DNA from 3 places in the Amycolatopsis sp. NPDC088138 genome. Region 1 is predicted to be linked to each of the others. Evidence: riboswitches for the same ligand, from Rfam matches in the RefSeq annotation. Region 1 holds a riboswitch; each other region holds the start of a gene.
What was found. A riboswitch is a leader RNA that binds a small molecule or an ion and turns the genes downstream of it on or off. The one in region 1 is predicted to bind S-adenosylmethionine.

Region 1 (7,294 bases):
GATGGTGAACCAGAAGGAGACCATCGCCCCGCCCGAGCAGAAGGTCGACGACCCGGACCTCGACAAGGGCAAGACCGAGGTCGAGGACCCCGGCGCGCCCGGCGAGAAGATGGTGACCTACAAGGTCACGCAGAAGAACGGCAAAGAGGTCTCGCGCCAGTCGATGTCGGAGCAGGTGATCACTCCGGCCAAGCCGAAGATCACCCACGTCGGCACCAAGAAGGCCGCGACCCCCGACATCGGCGACGGTTCCGCGTGGGACCGCATCGCGCAGTGCGAGTCGGGCGGCAACTGGGCCATCAACACCGGCAACGGCTACTACGGCGGCCTCCAGTTCGACAAGCAGACCTGGAACGCCTATGGCGGCTCCGCGTACGCCGCGCTGCCGAACCAGGCTTCGCGTGAAGAGCAGATCGCGATCGCCGAGAAGGTCAAGGCCGGACGTGGCGGCAGCTACAGCGCCTGGCCGGTCTGCGGCAAGAAGGCCTGATTTTCTATCTTCCCGAAACGGCCCCCGCCTCTCGGCGGGGGCCGTTTCGCGTACCAGGCAAGGCATCACCCGTGTCCGGAGAGACATCACGCGTGTCTGCGGGGGCATCGCGGTGATGCCCGCCCAATCCACGAGTGATGCCCCTCCAATCACGTGAGATGCCCGCCTGATCACGCGAGTCCAGGGTCTGGGCCGAGCCGCTGCGTGCGCGATATTCGGGTGCCTCGCCCTCGGGGCCTGGTCAGACTGGGTCCGTGGAGGGCTACCGGCGGAACCACCTTCGGAACTTCCGCGAGGCGCTCGCCCGGCTGACGTGGCCCGCCGGGCGGCAGCAGGAGTGGCTACGCGAGATCGGCATCCCCGTCTGCGCGGACGAACTCGCCCTGGAGTTCGACGACTTCTACGAGGTCATCGGCGCTTGGGGTGGCCACGGCGAGGCCGCGCCGGCCCTCGCCGAACTCGATCGGCTGCTTGCGCGGATGAGCGGTGAGGTCAACGCACACCTGTGGACGCCCGAAGCCCTCGTGGCCGAACCGGACTGGCAGCGGGTGCGCGAGCTGGCCACCGCCGCCCTCGCGGTGTTGCCGGACCACGCTGGGTAAGCTCACCCGGTGGTTGAACTGCTGGGACCTGCCGAGATCCGCGGGCTGGCGGCCGAGCTCGACGTGCGGCCGACGAAGAAGCTCGGGCAGAACTTCGTGCACGATCCCAACACCGTCCGGCGGATCGTCGAGCTCGCGCACGTCGGGCCGGACGACGTCGTGCTCGAGGTCGGGCCCGGGCTCGGCTCGCTGACTCTCGGGCTGCTCGCCGCCGGCGTGCGGGTCGTGGCCGTCGAGATCGATCCCAAGCTCGCCGAACGCCTTCCGAAGACCGTCGCCGAGCGCGCGCCCGATGCCGCGGGGCGGCTGGACGTCGTCGAGGCCGACGCCATGCGCGTCGCGAAGGGCGACCTGCCCGCCGAGCCCACCTCGCTCGTGGCCAACCTGCCCTACAACGTCGCCGTGCCGGTGGTGCTGCACCTGCTCGCCGAGCTGCCGTCACTCCGGTCCGGCCTCGTGATGGTCCAGACCGAGGTCGCCGACCGGATGGCCGCGGGCCCGGGCAGCCGGATCTACGGCGTCCCGAGCGTCAAGCTCGCCTGGTACGGCCCGGCACGCAAGGTCGCCGCCGTGCCACGCTCGGTGTTCTGGCCGGTGCCGAACGTCGATTCGGCGCTCGTCGCCTTCGAACGCGGTGACGTGCCGGCGTCCGAGGACCGGGATCGGCTGTTCGGCCTGGTGGACGCCGCGTTCTCACAACGCAGGAAAACCCTCCGCGCCGCGCTCGCCGGCTGGGCGGGGTCGGCCGAGCGGGCCGGCGAACTGCTGGTCGCCGCCGGTATCGACCCGAAGACCCGTGGCGAGCAGCTGGACGTGCACGCCTTCGCCCGGCTCGCCGCCGTTCGCTGACGCGTCCACAGAGGTCGCCGTCGCGGCGCGAAAATACGCCCTCCTCGGTGCTGATCCCGCGATTCGGACACCTCCAGTCGTGTGATCTGGCCCAACGGGCTTGCTTTCGCTCCTCGGGATCGGTTTTACTCAATACGTCCATCCCGAGCGACTGAGAGACCTGGCTCGCCGAAGTCGCAGCAACCACCCTCCGCAGGGCAGGTGCTACCGCCAGGACCGATGGAGGCCGTCCCGATGAAGAGGGTTGCTCGCCCGCTGCTGCTGACCAAACGCCGCGTAGTCGACGAGGGTCGCCGCTCCGTGACCGCATGTCGACGCTCCAACTGAGCTTGATCGACCCGTCACACCTCTTCTTCATGCACCGTCCATAGAGGACGGACACTCGCTTGCGGCCGGACGCGTACAGCAACGCGCCCCGTTTTCTGGAGCCTTCGTGATCACCGTCGAAAACCTGTCCAAGTCCTTTGCCCTCAACGGAAATCCGGTCGTCGCGCTGCGCGACGTGAGCGTCGACGTCCAGGCCGGCTCACTGTTCGGCGTGGTCGGCCCGGCCGGGTCCGGCAAGTCCGTCCTCGCCCGGTGCATCGCGCTCCAGGAGCGGCCCGACCGCGGTGTCGTCCGGCTCGACGGCCTCAACACCGGCACTCTCGACGGCCGCCGGCTGCGCGAGATCCGCCGCCAGCTCGGGGTCGTCGGCACCAAGCCGGAGCTGATCGCCGAGCGGACCATCGCCGGCAACATCGCCTCCCCGCTGGAGCAGCTCGGCATCGACGGCCCGCAGCGCCGCAGCAAGGTCGGCTCGCTGCTCGACCTCGTCGGCCTGACCCCGCGTGCCGCGCAGCGTCCGGGCGAGCTGACCGCCGGGCAGCTCCGCCGCGTCGCCGTCGCGAAGGCGCTGGCCGCGGCCCCTGCGGTGCTGCTCGCCGACGACCCGACCGCCGGCATCGACCCGGAGGAGGCCGGTGCCGTGCTGACCGTCCTCGACCGGGCGCGCGCCGAGCTGGGCGTCACCATCGTGGTCACGACGCCGGACGCGAGCGTCGTCCGCCGCGTCTGCGACGACGTCGCGGTGCTCGAAGACGGCACCGTCGTCGAGCGCGGCACCGTCCTCGACCTGGTCTCGGACCCGACGAGCCGCACCGCGCAGGCGCTGCTGCCGGCCATCGAGACGACCCGCTCGCAGGCTTCGCGCTACGACCGCTCGGTCGACGTCGTGCTGGTCGGCTTCGCTTCGGTCGGCGCGCTGCTGCCGGAGGCCGCGGGCCGTTTCGACGTCGAGTTCGCCACCATCGGCGGCGGCCTGACCCGGATCGGCGACACCCCGGTGGGCCGGTTCCGCCTGGGCGTCCGCGGTGAGCGGGCCGACGCGGCGCTGGCGTGGGTCGCCGAGCGCGGCGGCCACGTGACGCACACCGCGCGCGGCCCCCAGGGCGTCGCCGCAGCCTGACCCGAAGGTCCGTGAATGGCCCATTGAGGGACTCTAAGTCCCTCAATGGGCCATTCACGGCTTTCAGCGGGTGCCGCGCGGGAGCAGCAGAAGGGCGGCGAGGGCGGCCGCGCCGACGATGCCCGCCGCCCAGGCCGCGGCCGTCGTGTAGCCGTGGACGATCGCTGTTGACGTCGTGAGCCCGGCCGCCGCCGCGGTGGCGATCGTGTTCAGCGTCGCCGTCCCCAAGGACGCGCCGACCTGCTGCGACGTCGTGACGAACGCCGATGCCGCCCCCGCGTCCCGCGCGCCGACGTCCCGGGTCGCGACGTTCAGCACCACCGGCATGCACAGCCCGGCGCCGAGGCCCAGCAGCAGCTGCATCGGCAGGATCACCGCGGCGTACGAAGCGTCCGGCGTCAGCCGGACGGCCAGCAGCAGCCCGCAGGCGAGCACGAAGAGGCCGCCCGCCAGCAGCGGACGCGGGCCGAACCGCGCCAGGAGCCGTCCGGACAGCTGGGTCGACGCGAAGAGGTTCGCGCCCAGCGTCGGCAGGAACGCCAGCGCCGCGGCGAGCGCGCCGTACCCCATCACCACCTGCAGCTGGTAGGTGAGGAACAGGAACATCCCGAACGCGCCGAACGACGCCGTCCCGACGGTCAGGTACGCGACGGCACGGGCGCGGTCGCGCACCACCGCGAGCGGCAGCAGCGGGTGCGGGTGCCGGGCCTGCCGGACGACGAACGCGCCGAGCAGCGCCACCGCCAGAGCGAGGAAACCCAGTACGGTCACCGAGTTCCAGCCGGACGTGGCCGCTTCGGACAGCGCGTGCACCAGCACGACGACCCCGCCGCAGCTGAGCGCCGCACTGGTCCAGTCCAGTCTCGTCTCGCGGTGCCCGGCCGTGGTCGGCACGGCGAACCAGGCGCCGAGCCCGGCGACCACGGCGAGTGGCACGTTGATGTAGAGCGACCAGCGCCAGTCGAGGAACTCGGTCAGCGCGCCGCCGAGCGTGAGGCCGAGCGCGGAGCCGGACATCATGATCGCGCTGAAGATCCCGTACGCCTTCCCGCGTTCGCGCGGGTCGGTGAAGGTGAGCGACAGCAGCGACATCGTCGACGGCGCGAGCAGTGCGGCGAACACACCCTGGGCGGCGCGCGCGGCGATCAGCCAGCCGGCCGACGGTGCCGCGCCGCCCAGCGCGGAGGCCACGGCGAACCCGGCGACGCCGACGAGCAGCGTCGTGCGGCGGCCGAACCGGTCGGCCATCCGCCCGCCGAGCAGGAGCAGGCCGCCGAACGCCAGCGTGTACGCGGAGATCGTCCACTGGCGGCCGGTGTCGGACATCCCCAGCGCGCGTTGCGCCGAGGGCAGGGCGATGTTCACGACGGTCGTGTCGAGCACGACCATGAGCTGGGCCAGTCCCAGCGCGGCGAGCGCGAGCCAGCGGCTTACGGCGCGTGGTGGCGCGAGTGCGGTCATGGTGGACCCCCGAGGTAGGCTGTGGATGCATTGCTTGACGGCCGACTAGCAATGCCGAAGGTAAGTCATTGCTAGTCGGCCGTCAAGTAAGTTGAGGGGTGGAGCATGGCCGGGCGGCGCACCGACACGCGCGAACGCATCCAGCGCGTCGCGCTCGAACTGTTCGCCGAGCAGGGGTACGAGGGCAGCTCGCTGCGGGAGATCGCCGAGCGGCTGAACGTCACGAAAGCCGCGCTGTACTACCACTTCCGCACGAAGGAGGACATCGTTTCGAGCCTCCTCGAGGACTGGGGAACCGCGCTCGACGACCTCCTCGAGCGCGAGACGCGCCCGGCCGAGCTGCTCACCGCCTACGCCGGTCTGGTGGAGACCCGGTTCGGCCCGGTGATGGGCCTGGTCCAGCGCAACACGTCGGCGCTGAAGGCCATCGCGGCCGGCGCGGGCCTGGCCGATCGGATGCTGCGGCTGCACGAACGGCTCCGCGGCGGTTCGGCCGACCCCGAGTCGGACCTGCGGGCCCGGCTCGCCCTGGTCGCCGTCCAGCTCAACAGCGCCGAGGGTGGTCCGGGCACGCCGCCGGCCGTCGCGCTCGCCGTCGCGCTCGACGTCCTTTCTCCTGACGGGAAGGCGGCCGGTGCGGGCACGTAGGCTGGTCGGGTGCTCGCTGTAGTCCCGCCCCCAGTCACCGTCCGGGTTCCGGCCAAGGTCAACCTGCACCTGGCGGTCGACGACCTGCGTGAGGACGGTTACCACGAACTGGTGACCGTGTTCCAGGCTCTGTCGCTGACCGACGAGGTGACCGTCGCGGTCACCGACGAGCCGGGACTGGAGATCTACGGCGAAGGCGAGGGCTCGGTCCCGGCCGACGCCACGAACCTGGCCTGGCGCGCCGTCGAAGCGCTGGCCGCGCACGTCGGCCGCACCGAGGAGCCGAAGGTGCGCGTGGTGCTGCGCAAGGGCATCCCGGTCGCCGGCGGCATGGCGGGCGGCAGCGCCGACGCGGCGGCGACGCTGGTCGGCCTCGCCTCGCTCTGGAACCTGGAAATCACCCGTGACGAGCTGGCCGGGATCGCCGCCGGCCTGGGCAGTGACGTCCCGTTCGCGCTCTACGGCGGTACGGCGCTGGGTACCGGCCGGGGCGAGCAGCTCGTCCCGGTGCTGTCGCGCCACACGTTCCACTGGGTGCTGGCCTTCGACCAGCGCGGCCTGTCGACGCCGAAGGTGTTCGGCGAGCTGGACCGCCTGCGCGCGGAGGGCAACCCGCCGCGGATCGGCTCGCACACCCCGGTCGTCGAGGCGCTGGCCTCGGGCGACCCGCGTCAGCTGGCGCTCCTGCTGGGCAACGACCTCCAGGCGGCCGCGGTGTCGCTGCGTCCGGGACTGCGCCGCACCCTGCGGGCCGGTGTCAACGCGGGCGCGCTCGCCGGCACGGTCTCCGGTTCCGGCCCGACGTGCGCGTTCCTCTGCGAAGACGCGCAGTCGGCGGTCGAGGTCGCGGCCGAGCTGTCGGGCGCGGGGGTGTGCCGCACGGTCCGCGTGGCCCACGGCCCGGTCCCGGGAGCGCGGGTGGTCGGCGGGGACGACGCACCCAAGCCCGCGCCGCCGCGGGTGCACGCGTGAAGCGCGCCGAGTTCGCTTTCCCGGGGCCGTTGCGGGACAAGCTCGTCGCGGCCATCCTCGACGGCACGAAGACGACGACCTCCGCGCTGGTCGTGGGCTACGAAGCCGACGGCGAGGCGCCGCCCGTGGCCGGCGAACGCGAACTGGTCGTCGACTCCGCCGACCGGGGTGTCGCGATCATCGAGATCCGCGAAGTGCGGGTCATCCCACTGTCCGAAGTGGACCTCGCGCACGCGGTCGGTGAGGGCGAGGGCTTCACGACCGTCGCCGAATGGCGCGCGGACCACACCTCCTTCTGGCACACGGCCGAAGTGCGCGCCGAGCTGGAGGATCCCGAATTCACCGTGGACGACACGACCCCGATCGTGGCGACCCGGTTCACCCTTGTGGAAAGGATCGGCTGAGCGCATGGCCAACCTGGTCAACCTGGAGGCGGTGAGCAAGTCCTACGGGGTGAAGCCGCTGCTGGACGGCGTCTCGCTGGGCGTCGCGGCCGGGCAGCGCATCGGTGTCGTCGGCCTCAACGGCGGCGGCAAGACCACGCTCCTCGAAGTCCTTTCCGGACTCGCCGTGCCGGATTCCGGGCGGGTGAGCCACGTCGGCGGCCTGCGGATGGCCGTGGTCACGCAGCGCACGGAGCTGCCGGACGGCAGCAGCGTCGGTGAGGTCGTGCTCGAACGTTACGGCGCCGAGCACGAATGGGCCGCCGACGCGCGCGTCCGGTCCATTGTGGACGGCCTGGGGATCACGGCGATCGGGCTCGAGACGCCGACCGCCAACCTCTCCGGCGGCGAGCGGCGGCGGGTTTCGCTGGCCGCCGCGCTG
Region 2 (7,294 bases), on a different contig from region 1:
GCACGCGTCGGGCCTGCTCGCCACCTACGTCGCCGCGCTGGTGCTGGGCAACTCGCGGCTCCCGCACCGCTCGGACACCCTGTCGTTCGCCGAAGGCCTGGGCTGGCTGGCGCAGATCGGGCTGTTCGTCCTGCTCGGCCTGTTCGCGTCGCCGAGCCGGCTGCTCGAGACGCTGGTGCCGGGCCTGGTCGCGGGCGCCGTCGTGCTGCTGCTGGCGCGGCCGATCTCGGTGGTGCTTTCGATGCTGCCGTTCCGGTTGCCCTGGCGGGAACAGGCGTTCCTGTCGTGGGCCGGCCTGCGCGGCGCGGTGCCGATCGTGCTCGCGATGATCCCGCTGTCGGAGGGCCTGCCCGGCGCCCAGCGGCTGGTCGACGCGGTGTTCGTGCTGGTCATCGTGCTGACGCTGCTCCAGGGCGCGACCCTCGGCCCGCTCGCGCGCTGGCTCGGGCTGTCGAAGAAGTCCGAGGCGTACGAGCTCGACGTCGACTCCGCCCCGCTGGACGAACTGGGCGCCGAGCTGCTCCAGGTCCGCATCCAGCCGGGCTCGAAGCTGCACGGCGTCTACCTGTCCGAGCTGCGGCTCCCGGTGGGCGCGACGGTCAGCCTGGTCGTCCGCGAGGGAGCGGGCTTCACCCCGCAGAAGACGAGCCGCCTGCAGGAGCACGACCAGCTCCTGGTGGTCACGACGGCCACGGTCCGCGACGACGTCGAGCGCCGGCTGCGCGCGGTGGACCGCGCGGGCCGCCTGGCCCGCTGGCGCGGCGAGTCGGGCCTCTAGCGGGGTTGTCCACATCCGCACCAGTTGTCCACAGATTTCCCAGGCACGCGTTTTCGCAGGTCAGTGGCGGTAGACTGGACAGGGGACGCCCCCCAGGGAGTGGTGGGGGCTGTCTGTGGTCAGGGCCTTGTCCAGTGCTTGTCCGATCTTCGCGCCTACCTGGTGATCTTTTTCCGCAAGGGTGAATGACCCTCACCGAGATCTTCCCTGCGTTCCTCCTTTTGGCTTACCCTGCGCTCCATTCGTTAGCTCGAATGGGTGAGAATTGAGCCGAAGGAGTACGCAGGGTGAGGAAACTTCACGTGCGCGGAGCCGGTCTGGTCGCGGCGGCCGTCCTGGGGCTCGGGCTTGCCGCCGCTCCGGACGCAGCCGCGGAGGTGGGCCCCTTTCCGGCGCTCGCGCTGCCGTTCAAGGCGGGCCAGCAGGTGTACTCGGCGGGCATCCACTCCGACGACGGCAGCACCGGCGTGAAGAACGCCCTCGACCTCAGCCCGGCCGACAAGACCGTGCGGGCGCCGCTGGCCGGCACGGTCCACCTGCAGCACTGCGCGGGCGGCGACTGGGTGACCATCGACCACGCCGGCGGCTGGCGCACCGGGTACTACCACATGGAGGGCATCAAGGTCACCGACGGTGAGCAGGTCGAGGCCGGCGACGTGCTCGGGTCGACCGGCAACGCCCTGCCGTGCGGCGGCAGCAGCACCGGCGCCCACGTGCACTTCACGCTCTGGACGCTGCCCGACGAGACCGCCGCGAACTGGAGTGGCCTCGCGTACAGCCAGCTGTCGACGACGGTCGCGGCGGCCCACGGCGAGCCGATCGACGGGAAGACGTTGGGCGGCTGGCTTTTCACCGCGGGTGCGGACCAGTACACCGGCACCGCGACGCACCTCGCCGACCGCATGGTGACGCAGCTGCCGGGCCACTTCCGCGCGAAGCTCTGACCCTTCTCGAATCCTGCTCGGCTTGTGAGCGGTGTCTCAGAATGTGAGGAGGGGGCTGGCAGCCACGCCGATTCTCGGTTACCTTCTGTGTCAGGTCATGAGTGCCAGCGTCAAGCCCCGGCTTGCTGGCCGGCAACCCTCCTTCCGCGGTGGGGTGCCCCGGGTGAAGACCGGGCCGGTCGCGCCGTGCGACGGGCAAGCGCGGGCCCCTCGCCGGGGGTCCCCCGGATCGCCGAGGAGGCACCGATGACTCTCGCCATCGATCGCACCAGCACCCCCCAGCCCGTTGAAACCCTTGCGCCGCAGGCCATTCCGGCGGTCGCGGGTGCCTCGCTGCGGGTCCCGCTCGTCACCGGCGGCGACATCGGCTACGCCAACCTCGACCACGCGGCGAGCGCGCCGTGTCTCGACGCCGTGCGCTCGGCCGTCGACGAGTTCCTGCCCTGGTACGCCAGCGTCCACCGCGGTGCGGGCTTCGCGTCGCAGGTCTCCACGAAGCTCTACGAGCGCACCCGCGACACCCTGCGCCGGTTCGTCGGCGCGCGGAAGACCGACACGGTCGTGTTCACCCGCAACACCACCGATTCCTTCAACCTGCTCGCCCGCAGCCTCCCGCCGCGCACCTCGGTGATCGTGTTCGACACCGAGCACCACGCCGCGCTGCTTCCGTGGCAGGGCCCGAACGTCCGCCGGATCCCGACCCCGCGCACCCGGCTCGCGGCAGTGTCCGCTGTGGACGAAGCCCTCGCGGAATCCCCGCAGGGGCCCCGGCTGGTCGTCGTCACCGGCGCGTCCAACGTCACCGGCGAGCTGCTCCCGGTGGCGGAAATCGCGGCGGTGGCCCGGAAGCACGGCGCCCGGATCGCCCTCGACGCCGCCCAGCTCGCGCCGCACCGCCGGGTTTCCCTGCGGGAGCTGGACGTCGACTACGTCGCGCTGTCCGGCCACAAGCTGTACGCGCCCTTCGGGGCGGGCGCGCTGATCGGCCGCGCCGACTGGCTGCGCGCCGCCCGGCCGTACCTCGCCGGCGGCGGCGCGACCAAGCTCGTCACCGAGGACGCCGTCGTCTGGAACACCGGCCCCGAGCGCCACGAAGCCGGTTCTCCCAACACTGTCGGCGTGTACGCGCTGGGCGTCGCCTGCGAAACCCTCAGCCGGAACTGGGACGCCGTCGAAGCGCACGAGCAGGCCCTGCTCACCCGGCTGCGCAAGGGTCTCGAGAGCATCCCGGGCTGCGCCGAGCTGCGGCTGTTCGACGCGCCGGTCGACCGTGTCGGCACGGTCAGCTTCGTCGTCGACGGCTTCGACCCGGGCTGGCTCGCGGCGGTTCTTTCGGCGGAGTACGGCATCGGCGTCCGCGACGGCGCGTTCTGCGCCCACATCGCGGCCAAGCGCCTGATCGGCGTCACCGGCGGCGAAGGGCAGCAGGCAGTGCGCGTCAGCCTCGGCCTGGGCAGCACCGAGGAGCACGTCGACCGCGTGCTGCTGGCCCTGCGCCAGATCGTCGCCCGCGGCGCGCGCTGGGAGTACACGAAGGCGGACGGACGCTGGGCGCCGGTCGGCGACCCGCGGGAGCTGCCGCCGTTCTGCTGAGCGTTAACCTGGGCCGATGGGGAGGCACTGGGTTCCGTTGGCGTTGCTGGGTTTCGCCGAACTGGTCCTGGTCACGGTCGAGCTGTTCCAGCGCTCGGCCGTGGCCGCGGAACTCTCGGAGCACCTGCCGCCGGCGGCGGGGCGGTACTACGAGGGCCTGTTCGGCTTCCGGATCGAAGGGTCCGGGAACACGCAGTTCCTCAGCGCCGCCGACATGACCCGGGCGTACACCGGGGGCACCGGCCCGGCGTGGCAGATCCTGATCGTGGCCGCGTTCCTCGCGGTCGTGGGCTGGTACGCCGTCACCCGGCGGCTGGGCGCGAAGCCCGTGGTGGCGATCGCGGCCGGCGTGCTCGCCGGCGTGCCGCTGGCAGACCTGCTGTTGTTCAGCGAGTTCGACTGGGACGCCGCCACCCGCGGTCCGCTGCTCGTGACGCTCGGGCTCGCCTTCGTCGCCTGGTACGAACGCAGCCCGCTGGTGCTCGCGGTGGCCGTGGTCGCCGGGGTGGTGGCCGTGACGATCGCGGACCTGCCGGGCGCGCTGATCTCCGCGACCGTGCTCGTCGCCGGTGCGTTCGCCGCTATCCTGCCCGGATGGGGAGTTCGCGAAGGTCCTGGTTCCCGTTGGCGGCGCTGGGGTTCGCCCAGCTGATCATGGTGCTGGCCGAGCTGCTGCCCGGCGAAAGCCTGGCGAGCACCGGCGAGTTCACGAGCCTGCGCGGCTACCAGATGAGCCAGGAACTTCGTGGCCTCGGCACAAACGTACTCAGCGGCGTGGGCTACCCGGCCGGCTATGACCACCTGTCCGTCGTCACCGCGGTGGACACGGTGCCCTCGGCCACGCTCGGCTGGCTGGTCGGCCTCGCCTGCGTCGTGCTCGCCGTCGCGGGCTGGTACTGGCTGAGCCTGCACCGCGCCGGGACGCCGCCGCGCACCGGCCGCTTCGTGCTCGCCGCGCTGGGTGCCCTGGCCGCCATCCCGCTGCTCGACCTGGTCGGGGCGCTGCAGCTGCGGATCCCCGGTGACGTGCGCGGTCCCCTCCTGGCGACGCTGGGCCTCCTGCTGCTGGCCGGCTACGAGCGCAGCTGGCTCGTGCTGGCCGTCACGGTGGTGTTCGCGCTGGTCACGGTGGTCTTCCTGCCGCCGGTGGCCGGGGCGCTGTGCGCGGTGGGCGTGCTGTTCGCCGGCGCGTTCGCGGTCCTCCTGCGGGGTCCCCGCGGCACTGCCGCCGACGCGGTCTGACCAGGCGTGGACAATGGAGCGGTGAGCACCGAGCCCAGCCACTCCGAACCCGACACCGACGCCGCCGCCGAGGCGGTGCCCGAGCCCGTGCAGGAGACGCCGGAAACCCCGGCGAAGCAGCTGCCGAAGCGCCGCGTGGGCTGGGTGTTCGCGGTCGCGGTCGTGTTCTGGGCGATCGACCTGGTCACGAAGAACCTGGTCGCCGCGAACCTCGAGGGCAAGGAGCCGGTCCGGATCCTCGGCGGGCTGATCTACCTGCAGGTGATCCGCAACCCGGGTGCCGCGTTCTCGATGGCCACCGGCATGACGTGGGTGCTGGCGCTGGTCGCGGTCGCCGTCGTCATCGCGATCATCTGGCTGTCGCGGCGGCTGCGCTCGATCGGCTGGGCGATCGGCCTCGGCCTGGTGCTGGCCGGTGCCCTGGGCAACCTCACCGACCGGATCTTCCGCGCGCCCGGCGGGCTGCAGGGCCACGTCGTCGACTTCATCTCGGCGTTCGCCCCCAACGGCAAGGGCTTCGCGATCTTCAACATCGCCGACTCGGCCATCTGCGTCGGCGGCGCGCTGATCGTGCTGCTGTCCCTGCTGGGCAAGGATTACGACGGCACGTCGACCAAGGACAAGAAGAAGGCCGAGCAGGAGCAGGGGGACCAGGCGTGAGCTCGCGGATGCTCCCGGTGCCCGACGGGCTCGACGGGATGCGGGTCGACGCCGGCCTCGCCAAGATGCTCGGGCTGTCCCGCACGGTCGTCGCGGAGCTCGCCGAATCCGGTGACGTGCTGCTGGACGGCCGCCCGGCCGGCAAGTCGGACAGGCTGGCCGCGGGCGGGCTGCTGGAGGTCACGCTCCCGGAGCCGGCGAACCCGGTCGAGATCGTCGCCGAGCCGGTCGAAGGCATGCAGATCCTCCACGACGACGACGACATCGTCGTGATCTCCAAGCCGGTCGGTGTCGCCGTGCACCCGAGCCCGGGCTGGACCGGCCCGACGGTGGTCGGTGGCCTCGCCGCGGCCGGCCTGCGCATCGCGACGTCGGGGGCGGCCGAGCGCCAGGGTGTGGTGCACCGGCTCGACGCGGGCACCACCGGCGTCATGGTGGTGGCCAAGAGCGAGCACGCGTACACCGTGCTGAAGCGCGCGTTCAAGGAACGCACGGTCGACAAGGGCTACCACGCGATCGTCCAGGGCCACCCGGACCCGACCCGCGGCACCATCGACGCGCCGATCGACCGCCACCCCCGCCACGACTACAAGTTCGCGGTGGTCCAGGGCGGCCGCCCGAGCGTGACGCACTACGAGGTCGTCGAGGCGTTCCGCGCGGCGTCGCTGGCGCACATCAAGCTCGAAACCGGGCGGACGCACCAGATCCGCGTCCACTTCTCGGCGTTGAAGCACCCGTGCGTCGGCGATCTGACGTACGGCGCGGACCCGGTGCTGGCCCGCAAGCTCGGCCTGAACCGGCAGTGGCTGCACGCGAAGACGCTGGGGTTCGCCCACCCGTCGGACGGCAGGTGGGTCCAGTTCGAGTCGGAGTACCCGGACGACCTGGCGAACGCGCTGAAGCTCCTGCAGGACGAGAGCTACTAGTGAGGCTTATTCAGCCGTCGCCCGCCGCATGACCTCTCCGGTAGCCGGCGGTTTCCGCGCGGGCCGCGGCGGGCTAGCCAGAATAAGCCTCAGTCCTCGATCGACCAGGTGAGCGTGCGCTCGTCGGGTTCCGGCCGCGGGCTCCAGCGGACCGAGACCACGCGGGTGGTGTCCGGCAGCACGTAAACCGTGTGGCCGCCCAGGGTTTCGCCCGGTTTGACGCCGATCTTGTGCGGCGGCCGCGAGGTCAGCGACACCGGGGCCTTGCCGACCGCCTGGCCGTCGGCGGTGAGCAGCTCGAGGTAGTTGTCCGGCAGGGACGCGAACGGGATCGCGCCGCGGTTGGTGATCTCCGTGTGCACGACGACCGAGCGTTCGCCCTCCTCCAGGCGGTAACCGGCCGCGCCGAACAGGAAGTCCGCCGGGTCCTGGACCTCGAGCAGCTGCACCGTCAGCTGCTCGCCCTCCAGGCCCTGGGTTTCCATGACCTCGCCGAGCCGGCCCTTCTTGCCACCGGGGGCACCCCCGGCCCGCGGGGGTTCGTCGCCGCGGGCCCAGGACGCCGTCTGCGGCACGCCCCACGTGCTCACCACGGGGTCGGGCCGAGGCGGGGCGAACTGCTGCTGCTGTGGCGGCCGGGGCGGCGGGCCGGGATAACGCCCGGACGGCGTGCCCTGGACGTTGTACGGCCCTGAAGGCGCACCTTGGACGTTGTACGGCCCTGAGGGCGCACCCTGCACGTTGTACGGCCCCGAAGGCCCACCCTGGACGTTCTGCGGCGGCGGCATCTGCGGCACCGGGTGCGACGGCGGGGCCTGCGCCGGGAACTGCTGCGAGCCGGGCGGCCGGTTCGCCCACGACGGCGGCGAGCCCGCGATGGCCGCGCGCAGCCCGTTCGGATCACTTTCGACGCCGACGAGCAGGGGCAGCCCGCTGCCGCTCAGCGCGACCAGCCGGTAGGCGACTTCACGGGGATCCATGCCGACCTTGGCCGCCAGCTCGTGCACGGCCGCCTTGCCCAGCTCGGCGAGCGCGGCGAGCAGGCGGGTATCCACGGGATCGGTCACAGCCACTCGGTGCACGCTACCGCCTCGCCGATCGGCCCGCGCCGAAGCCCGTCCGCCCCCGGCGAACTGACGCGCGTTCCTGTC
Region 3 (7,294 bases), on a different contig from region 1:
TCGTCGTCAGCGTGATCGGCCGCGTCCGGTCGCCCGGCCTGGTCACCGTGCCCCAGGGCTCGCGGGTCGCGGACGTCCTGCGGGCGGCCGGGGGAGCCGACCCCGGCGCGGACCTCAGCGCGGTGAACCTCGCCCGCAAGGTGACCGACGGCGAACAGCTCGCGGTCGGGATCCCGGCACCCGCCCCGCCACCCGGCGTCCCCGAAGGCGGCGGGAAGGTCGACCTCAACGCGGCGAGCCCGGACCAGCTGGACACGCTGCCCGGTGTCGGCGAGGTGATGGCCAAGCGGATCGTCCAGTGGCGCACGGAGCACGGCGGATTCACGAAGGTCGAGCAACTGCGCGACGTGGACGGCATCGGCGAAAGCAAATTTGAGAAGCTCCGGGGGCAGGTGACGGTCGGATGAACACGCTTCCCGCGACCGACGCCCGGCAGGACATGCGGCTGGTCCCGGCGGCCCTCGCGTGCTGGCTCGCCGCCCTGGCCGGGCTGCTGTTCGGCTGGTGGACGGCGGTCGCCGTCGGGCTCGCGTCGGCGGTCCTGGCCGGCTTGGTGCTCTGGCGGGCCCGTGGCCGGTCACGAGCGCTCGGCGCGGCAGCGGCGCTGCTGGTGCTGGGCCTGGTCGCCGCCGGCCCGGTCGCCTGGCGGATTCGCGACGCCGAGCAGGACGCCCTGCGCGCGGCCGCGGCCCAAGGGCTGCCCGCGACGCTCAGGGTGGTCGTCGCGGAACGGCCGAGGCCGGTGCGGAGCGCGGGCTACGCCGATCAGCAGGCAGGCGCCCGGTCCGTGGTGCTTTCCGCCGACGTGCGTACGGCGTCCGTCGACGGGCAGCCCGTCGGGTCGTCCGGGCGGGTCCTGCTGCTCACACCGGTCGCGGCGTGGGCGAGCATGTTGCCGGGCCAGGAGGTTTCAGTGGCGGGCCTGCTGATGCCGCCGCGTGGGCCGGACCTCACCGTGGCGGTGCTGTCCGTGCGCGGTCCGCCTGGCGAGCCGGGTCCGGCGCCGTGGTGGCAGGAGGTCGCGGCCGGGCTGCGAGCCGGCTTGCACGACCTGAGCCAGACCCTGCCGGAGGAGCCCGCGGGCCTGCTGCCGGGCCTGGTCCTGGGCGACACGAGCGCGTTGTCACCCCGGGTCGAGCAGGAGTTCGTCACGGCGGGCCTCGCTCACCTGACCGCGGTCAGTGGCGGAAACCTCGCCGTGGCGTGTGGTGCGGTCCTGCTCCTGCTGCGAGTGCTACGGCTGGGCCCTCGGTTGTCGGCCGTGGCGGCCGGGCTGTGCCTGGTGGGATTCCTGGTCCTGGTCGGCCCGGAACCGAGCGTGCTGCGTGCCGGGGTCATGGCGGCGGTCGCGTTGCTCGCCTTGGCACTGGGACGGCGGGGTTCGGCGCTGCCCGCGTTGGCCTTCGCGGTGTGCGTGCTGGTGGTGGCGGATCCGGCGATGGCCACGGACTTCGGGTTCGCGTTGTCGGTCTTCGCCACGGCCGGGCTCGTTCTGCTGGCCCCGCGCTGGGCCGGGGTGCTGGTCCGTCGTGGCGTCCCACCGGGTTTCGCCGAAGGGCTGGCGATACCGCTCGCCGCCTTCGTGGTGACGGCGCCCGTACTGGCGGGGATGGCCGGCACGGTGAGCCTGGTGTCGGTGGTGACCAACATCCTCGCCGCGCCCGTCGTCGCCCCGGCCACGGTCCTCGGGGTGCTGGCGACGGTCGCCGGGCCCTGGTGGCCGGGCGCAGGGACGTTCCTGGTGCACCTCGCCGGTCCGGAGGCCGAGTGGCTGATCTTCGTGGCGCGGCACGGCGCGAGGGCACCGGGCGCGGTCGTGGCCTGGCCCGGCGGCTGGACGGGTGCGCTGCTCGCGGCGGCGGTACTCGCGGTCCTCGTGTTCGCGGTGCGGTACCGGCGGATCCGGGTGTTCCTGGCGATCCTGGTCGTCGGTGCGCTGCTGGTGTTCGTGCCGGTGCGGGTGCTCGCACCAGCGTGGCCGCCGCGGAGCTGGGCAATGGTCGAGTGTGACGTCGGCCAGGGTGACGCGGTCGTGCTGGCGACGTCGGAGCCGGGGCGGGCGGTCGTGGTGGACACCGGGCCCGAGCCGGGGCCGGTGGACGAGTGCCTGCACCGGCTGTCGGTCGACCGGATCCCGTTGCTGATCCTGAGTCACCTGCACGCCGACCACATCGGCGGGCTCGCGTCGGTCTTCGACGGCCGGTCGGTCGGCGGCATCGCCGTCGGGCCGGGGCGTGCGCCGGACTGGGCGTGGCGGCAGGTCGCCGCGGAGGCGTCCCGTGAAGGGGTGCCGCTGGTGGAGCTGAGCCCGGGAGAGCGGGTCGACCTACCCGGTCTGGTGCTCGACGTGCTCGGGCCGCGCTACGTGCCGTCTCGCTCGGCTGTCCAGCAGGACGGCACGACGATCAACAACAGCTCGGTCGTCCTGCGGGCGGAGACGGCGGCCGGTCGCGTGCTCATGACGGGTGACGTCGAACTGGCGGCCCAAGCCGATCTCCTGGCCGATGTCGGCGACCTGAAAGCGGAGGTTCTCAAGGTGCCACACCACGGTTCGCGCTACTCGCTGCCGGCGTTCCTCGCCGCGGTGGCCCCTCGGACGGCGCTCATCAGCGTGGGCGCGGGCAACTCCTACGGCCACCCGAGCAAGTCCACAGTGGACACACTGACGGTGCTGGGAGCCCTGGTTACCCGGACCGACGTGGACGGTGACACAGCTGTGGTGCCGGACCCGTCAGGTCCGGCGATAGCCCGCCGGGGTGAGCCACGCGGCCCGCCTCACCGCTGACTTCCGTTGTCCCGCAACGCGTTCCCGCCGAGGCTGGCCCTGTGAGCGATTCAAGTGGCTGAGCGCCAGGTTCGCAGCCGCGGCTCTGGGCCCGCCGGCCAGGCGTGGTGAACGTGCGGTGCGCCCATCGCCGATCCCGGCGGGTCGTGGTGCTGAGACGAGTTCCCGCCTCGGCAAGCGGTGGCTCTCCGAGCGTGGGGTGCCAGTGGCTGAGCGCCAGGTTCGCAGCCGCGGCCAATATGACCCGCGACCGGGACCGTCAGGCCCGGCGACAGCCCGCCGGGGCAAGCCTGGCTCGCCCCGGCGGGGAGACTTCAGTAGCCGAGGGCCTCGTTCACGGCCGCGGCCGACGCCGGCACGGTCGCCTTCGGGCCCACGTGGTTCTCGATGGCGTCGAGGGTCTTGAGGCCGTCGCCGGTGATGAGGAGCACCGTCTCGGCGTCCGGGTCCAGCTTGCCCGTCTCGACCAGCTTCTTCGCCGTGGCGACGGTGACCCCGCCGGCCGTCTCGGTGAAGATGCCCTCGGTGCGGGCCAGCAGCCGGATGCCTTCGACGACCTCTTCGTCGGTGACGTCTTCGATCGAGCCGCCGGTGCGGTTGACGATGTCGAGCACGTACGGGCCGTCGGCCGGGTTGCCGATCGCCAGCGAGCGGGCGATGGTGTCCGGCTTCACCGGCTGGACGACGTCGTGGCCGGCGCGGAACGCGGCCGAAACCGGCGAGCAGCCGGTGGCCTGGGCGCCGAACACCTTGTACGGGCTGGCGTCCACGAGGCCGAGCTGGCCCAGCTCGCGGAAACCCTTGTCCACCTTGGTGAGCTGCGAACCGGAGGCGATCGGCACGACGATCTGCGGCGGGATCCGCCAGCCGAGCTGCTCGGCGACCTCGAAGGCGAGCGTCTTCGAGCCCTCGGAGTAGTACGGGCGGACGTTGACGTTCACGAAGGCCCAGCTCGGGTGCTCGCCGGCCAGTTGGGTGGCGAGGCGGTTGACGTCGTCGTAGTTGCCGTCGACGGCGATCAGGTCGCCGTCGTAGACCGCGGTGGTGAGGATCTTGGCGCGCTCGAGGGTCTTCGGGATCAGCACGACCGACTTCCAGCCCGCGCGGGCCGCGGCGGCGGCGACCGCGTTGGCCAGGTTGCCGGTCGAGGGACAGGCGAGCACCTCGAAGCCGAACTCGCGGGCCGCGGCCAGCGCGACGGCCACGACCCGGTCCTTGAACGAGTGCGTCGGGTTGCCGGTGTCGTCCTTGACCCACACGCGCTTGAGGCCGAGCGCCTTGGCCAGGCGGTCGGCGCGGATCAGCCGGGTGGCACCGGGCTCGGTGTTCGGGATCTCTTCGACGTTGGACGGAACCGGGAGGAGCTTCTTGTAGCGCCAGATGTTCTTGGGGCCGGCCTCGATGTCTTCGCGGCGGACGCGGCCGAAGTCGTAGGCGACTTCGAGCGGCGAGAAGTCTTCGGCCGAGACGAACTCGGGGGCGAGCGGCTGCCGGTGGCCCTCTTCCTTCGACACCAGTTCGACGGCCGGTCCGAGATCCGGGGTCTTGGTGGTGGAGGTCGTGCCGAGGGTTGCGGTCATCGCGAGGTTCCTTCCTCATCTGCCCCGCCGAAGCGGGCCGGAATTGGCACCGTGGTCGTCAGCTATCCCGCGATCGCGGGATGACAGGCTGTACGCCGGTTGCCGGGGCTTCGTCGGGCCGTTCCCTCTGCCCCTCTGGATGAGCGGTATTCAGTTGTCGGCGCGCACCGGAACGAGCGCTGCCTCGAAGACACCGTACGACATGGCACTCGAGCCGTGCCATGGTGCCCGCTCGACATCACCGGAGCGGGCGCACGATTGCGCAAGTGAGAGGATTCCGGGGTGACCGCGCAAGCCACCGCCCCGGCCCCGCTGCACCTGGTGCTGGGTGAGGAAGAACTGCTGATCGAGCGGGCCGTCCGCGACACGCTCGCCGCCGCCCGCGCGATGGACGCGACGGCCGAGCTGACGCGGGCGCGGGTGTCCGATCTCACAGCGCCTGAGCTGGCCGAACTGGTCAGCCCGTCGCTGTTCAGCGAGGGCCGGGTGATCGTCCTCGAGTCGGCGCAGGACATCTCGCAGGAGCTGTCCGACGCCGTTTCGTCGTACCTGAAGGACCCGGCGGACGGCGTCGTGCTCGTCGTCGTGCACACCGGCGGCGGGCGCAGCAAGGCGGGCAAGACCCTCCCGGCGGTGCTCAAGAAGGCCGGCGCCGAGGTGACGGAGTGCCCGAAGATGACCAAGCCCGCCGAGCGGGAGCAGTTCGTCCGCCACGAGGTGCGCCGGGCGGGCGGCAAGATCGACCCGGCCGGGGTCGCCGCACTCATCGACGCCGTGGGCTCCGACCTGCGGGAACTGTCTTCCGCGGCCACGCAGCTCGTGGCGGACGCGGGCGGCGTCGTGGACGCCGACGCGGTCCACCGCTACCACCGCGGCCGCGCCGACGTGACCGGGTTCGCGGTGGCCGAGAAGGCGGTGAGCGGTGATCGTTCGGCGGCGCTGGAGTCGCTGCGCTGGGCGATGCAGCTCGGTGTCCCGCACGTCCTGGTCGCCGACGCGCTGGCCGACGCGGTCCGCACGATCGCCCGCGTCTCCGGCGCGGGGCGCGGCAACCCGAACCAGCTGGCCGGTGAGCTGGGCATGCCGCCGTGGAAGGTCCGCAAGGCCCAGGGCCAGTCCCGCGGCTGGAACCAGGACGGCCTCGCCACGGCGATGCGGGTGGTCGCCCGGCTGAACGCCGAGGTCAAGGGCGTCGCGGCGGACCCGGGCTACGCGCTGGAGCGCGCGGTCCTGCAGGTGGCGGCGGCCAAGGGCGACCGCTGAGCATGAAGAAAGCCCCGGCCGAGGCCGGGGCTTCTCCAGAAATCAGTCGGTCAGCTCAGAGCGAGTTGACGCGCTTCGCGATCGCCGACTTCTTGTTGGCGGCCTGGTTGGCGTGGAGGACGCCCTTCGAGACGGCCTTGTCCAGCTTCTGGGCGGCGTCGCGCTGCAGCTCGACGGCCTTGGCCTTGTCACCGGAGTCAGCGGCTTCGCGGACCTTGCGGATCGCGGTCTTCACCGAGGACCGGATCGCCTGGTTGCGCTGACGCGCCTTCTCGTTCGTGGTGATGCGCTTGATCTGCGACTTGATGTTGGCCATGAGGCGCTCCTGCTTTCACTCGGTGAGATCCGCCGCCGCGCTCGAGTGGCCCCGCGAAAAGCGGGTTTCCTCCATGACGGAATGCCGCACGGCAACGAGCGTCAACCTTAACAGCCCAGCTCGGACCGCCCGCGACCGCGTCCGGCGAGGCGCGGATCACCGGGGGTACGGTGGACGGCGGTAGTGCCTAGGGTTCCGTCACCGGTCCGCCCCAGCCAGCAGGACAACCAGGAACCGGTGGGTCTGGTCCGAGCGGCACCATCGGCGGGTCCGGAAGGCCTGCCGTTCATCTGACGGGACAAAAGCCTGGAGGACCCGGGTTTTCGCGCGCGTGAAAACCCGTAAGGGGTCCTGTGAACACCACCGCTCTGTCCTTCGTCGTCGTCGCGGCCGTCGTGCACGCCGCGTGGAACCTCGCCGCCAAGCGGATCCAGTCCGGCGGCACCCAGTTCGTCTGGCTCTACTACACGGTTTCCGCCGTCGCCCTGCTGCCGGTGACGGCCGTGCTGCTGGTCGTCGAACCGCAGCGTCCACAGTGGAGCTGGCTGCTGGCCGCGGCGGGCACGTCGGTGCTGCACGTCGCGTACGGCATCGTGCTGCAGCGCGGCTACCGCGTCGGCGACCTCTCCGTCGTCTACCCCGTCGCGCGGGGCACCGGGCCGCTGCTGTCGGTGCTGGCCGCCGTCCTGGTGCTCGGCGAACGGCCCGGCTGGCTCGGCCTGCTGGGCGCGTTCCTGGTGATCACCGGGGTGCTCGTGATCAGCACCGGCCGCCGGGGCGCCGCCGCCCACGACCCGGCCGCCGCCAAGGCCCGGCGAGCCGGGATCTTCTACGGCGTCCTGACCGGGGCCGTCATCGCCGGCTACACGCTCTGGGACGCGCACTCGGTGACCGGTATCGGCATGCCGCCGATCGTCTACCTCGGCCTCGGCACGCTCATCCAGAGCGCTCTGCTGCTGCCGAGCGCGCGGTCCGGCCGTGCCGAGGTGACGCGGCTCTGGCGCGACCAGCGCCGCGAGGTGCTGATCGTCGGGCTGCTGTCGCCGATCGCCTACATCCTCGTGCTGTTCGCGCTGACGATGGCGCCGGTCAGCCTGGTCGCGCCCGCCCGGGAGCTGAGCATCGTGCTCGGCGGCCTCGCCGCGTGGCTGGTGCTGGGCGAGCGGGACGCCGTGCGGCGGCTGGCCGGGTCGGTCATCGTGCTGTCCGGCATCGCCGCGATTGCGGCGGCCTGAGCACCTCGGGTAGGGATGGTCGGATGGAAGTCCTGAAGAGCAGGCTGCTGATCCGCCCGCGGGACGTCGAGGCGACGACCGCGTTCTACCGCGACACCCTCGGCCTGGCCGTGGA

Region 2: it holds a riboswitch for S-adenosylmethionine, as region 1 does, so the genes downstream of both, ACIOD2_RS35145 (aminotransferase class V-fold PLP-dependent enzyme) here and ACIOD2_RS08805 (methionine ABC transporter ATP-binding protein) in region 1, are expected to answer to the same signal.
Region 3: it holds a riboswitch for S-adenosylmethionine, as region 1 does, so the genes downstream of both, thrC (threonine synthase) here and ACIOD2_RS08805 (methionine ABC transporter ATP-binding protein) in region 1, are expected to answer to the same signal.

Annotation. Positions count from the first base shown of each region.
Region 1 is NZ_JBIUTB010000002.1:281,047-288,340, forward strand. It holds gene ACIOD2_RS08790 (transglycosylase family protein) at 1-490, shown strand, start outside; gene ACIOD2_RS08795 (hypothetical protein) at 745-1,092, shown strand; gene rsmA (16S rRNA (adenine(1518)-N(6)/adenine(1519)-N(6))-dimethyltransferase RsmA) at 1,102-1,941, shown strand; SAM riboswitch class I at 2,077-2,167, shown strand; gene ACIOD2_RS08805 (methionine ABC transporter ATP-binding protein) at 2,375-3,388, shown strand; gene ACIOD2_RS08810 (DHA2 family efflux MFS transporter permease subunit) at 3,452-4,849, opposite strand; gene ACIOD2_RS08815 (TetR/AcrR family transcriptional regulator) at 4,955-5,497, shown strand; gene ACIOD2_RS08820 (4-(cytidine 5'-diphospho)-2-C-methyl-D-erythritol kinase) at 5,507-6,469, shown strand; gene ACIOD2_RS08825 (ASCH domain-containing protein) at 6,466-6,873, shown strand; gene ACIOD2_RS08830 (ATP-binding cassette domain-containing protein) at 6,878-7,294, shown strand, end outside.
Region 2 is NZ_JBIUTB010000006.1:685,227-692,520, forward strand. It holds gene ACIOD2_RS35135 (potassium/proton antiporter) at 1-778, shown strand, start outside; gene ACIOD2_RS35140 (M23 family metallopeptidase) at 1,066-1,722, shown strand; SAM riboswitch class IV at 1,816-1,930, shown strand; gene ACIOD2_RS35145 (aminotransferase class V-fold PLP-dependent enzyme) at 1,969-3,315, shown strand; gene ACIOD2_RS35150 (hypothetical protein) at 3,332-3,967, shown strand; gene ACIOD2_RS35155 (hypothetical protein) at 3,910-4,557, shown strand; gene lspA (signal peptidase II) at 4,579-5,217, shown strand; gene ACIOD2_RS35165 (RluA family pseudouridine synthase) at 5,214-6,143, shown strand; gene ACIOD2_RS35170 (AsnC family transcriptional regulator) at 6,233-7,216, opposite strand.
Region 3 is NZ_JBIUTB010000006.1:331,100-338,393, forward strand. It holds gene ACIOD2_RS33270 (helix-hairpin-helix domain-containing protein) at 1-407, shown strand, start outside; gene ACIOD2_RS33275 (ComEC/Rec2 family competence protein) at 404-2,785, shown strand; gene thrC (threonine synthase) at 3,100-4,365, opposite strand; SAM riboswitch class I at 4,378-4,511, opposite strand; gene holA (DNA polymerase III subunit delta) at 4,648-5,628, shown strand; gene rpsT (30S ribosomal protein S20) at 5,684-5,944, opposite strand; gene ACIOD2_RS33295 (DMT family transporter) at 6,298-7,179, shown strand; gene ACIOD2_RS33300 (VOC family protein) at 7,203-7,294, shown strand, end outside.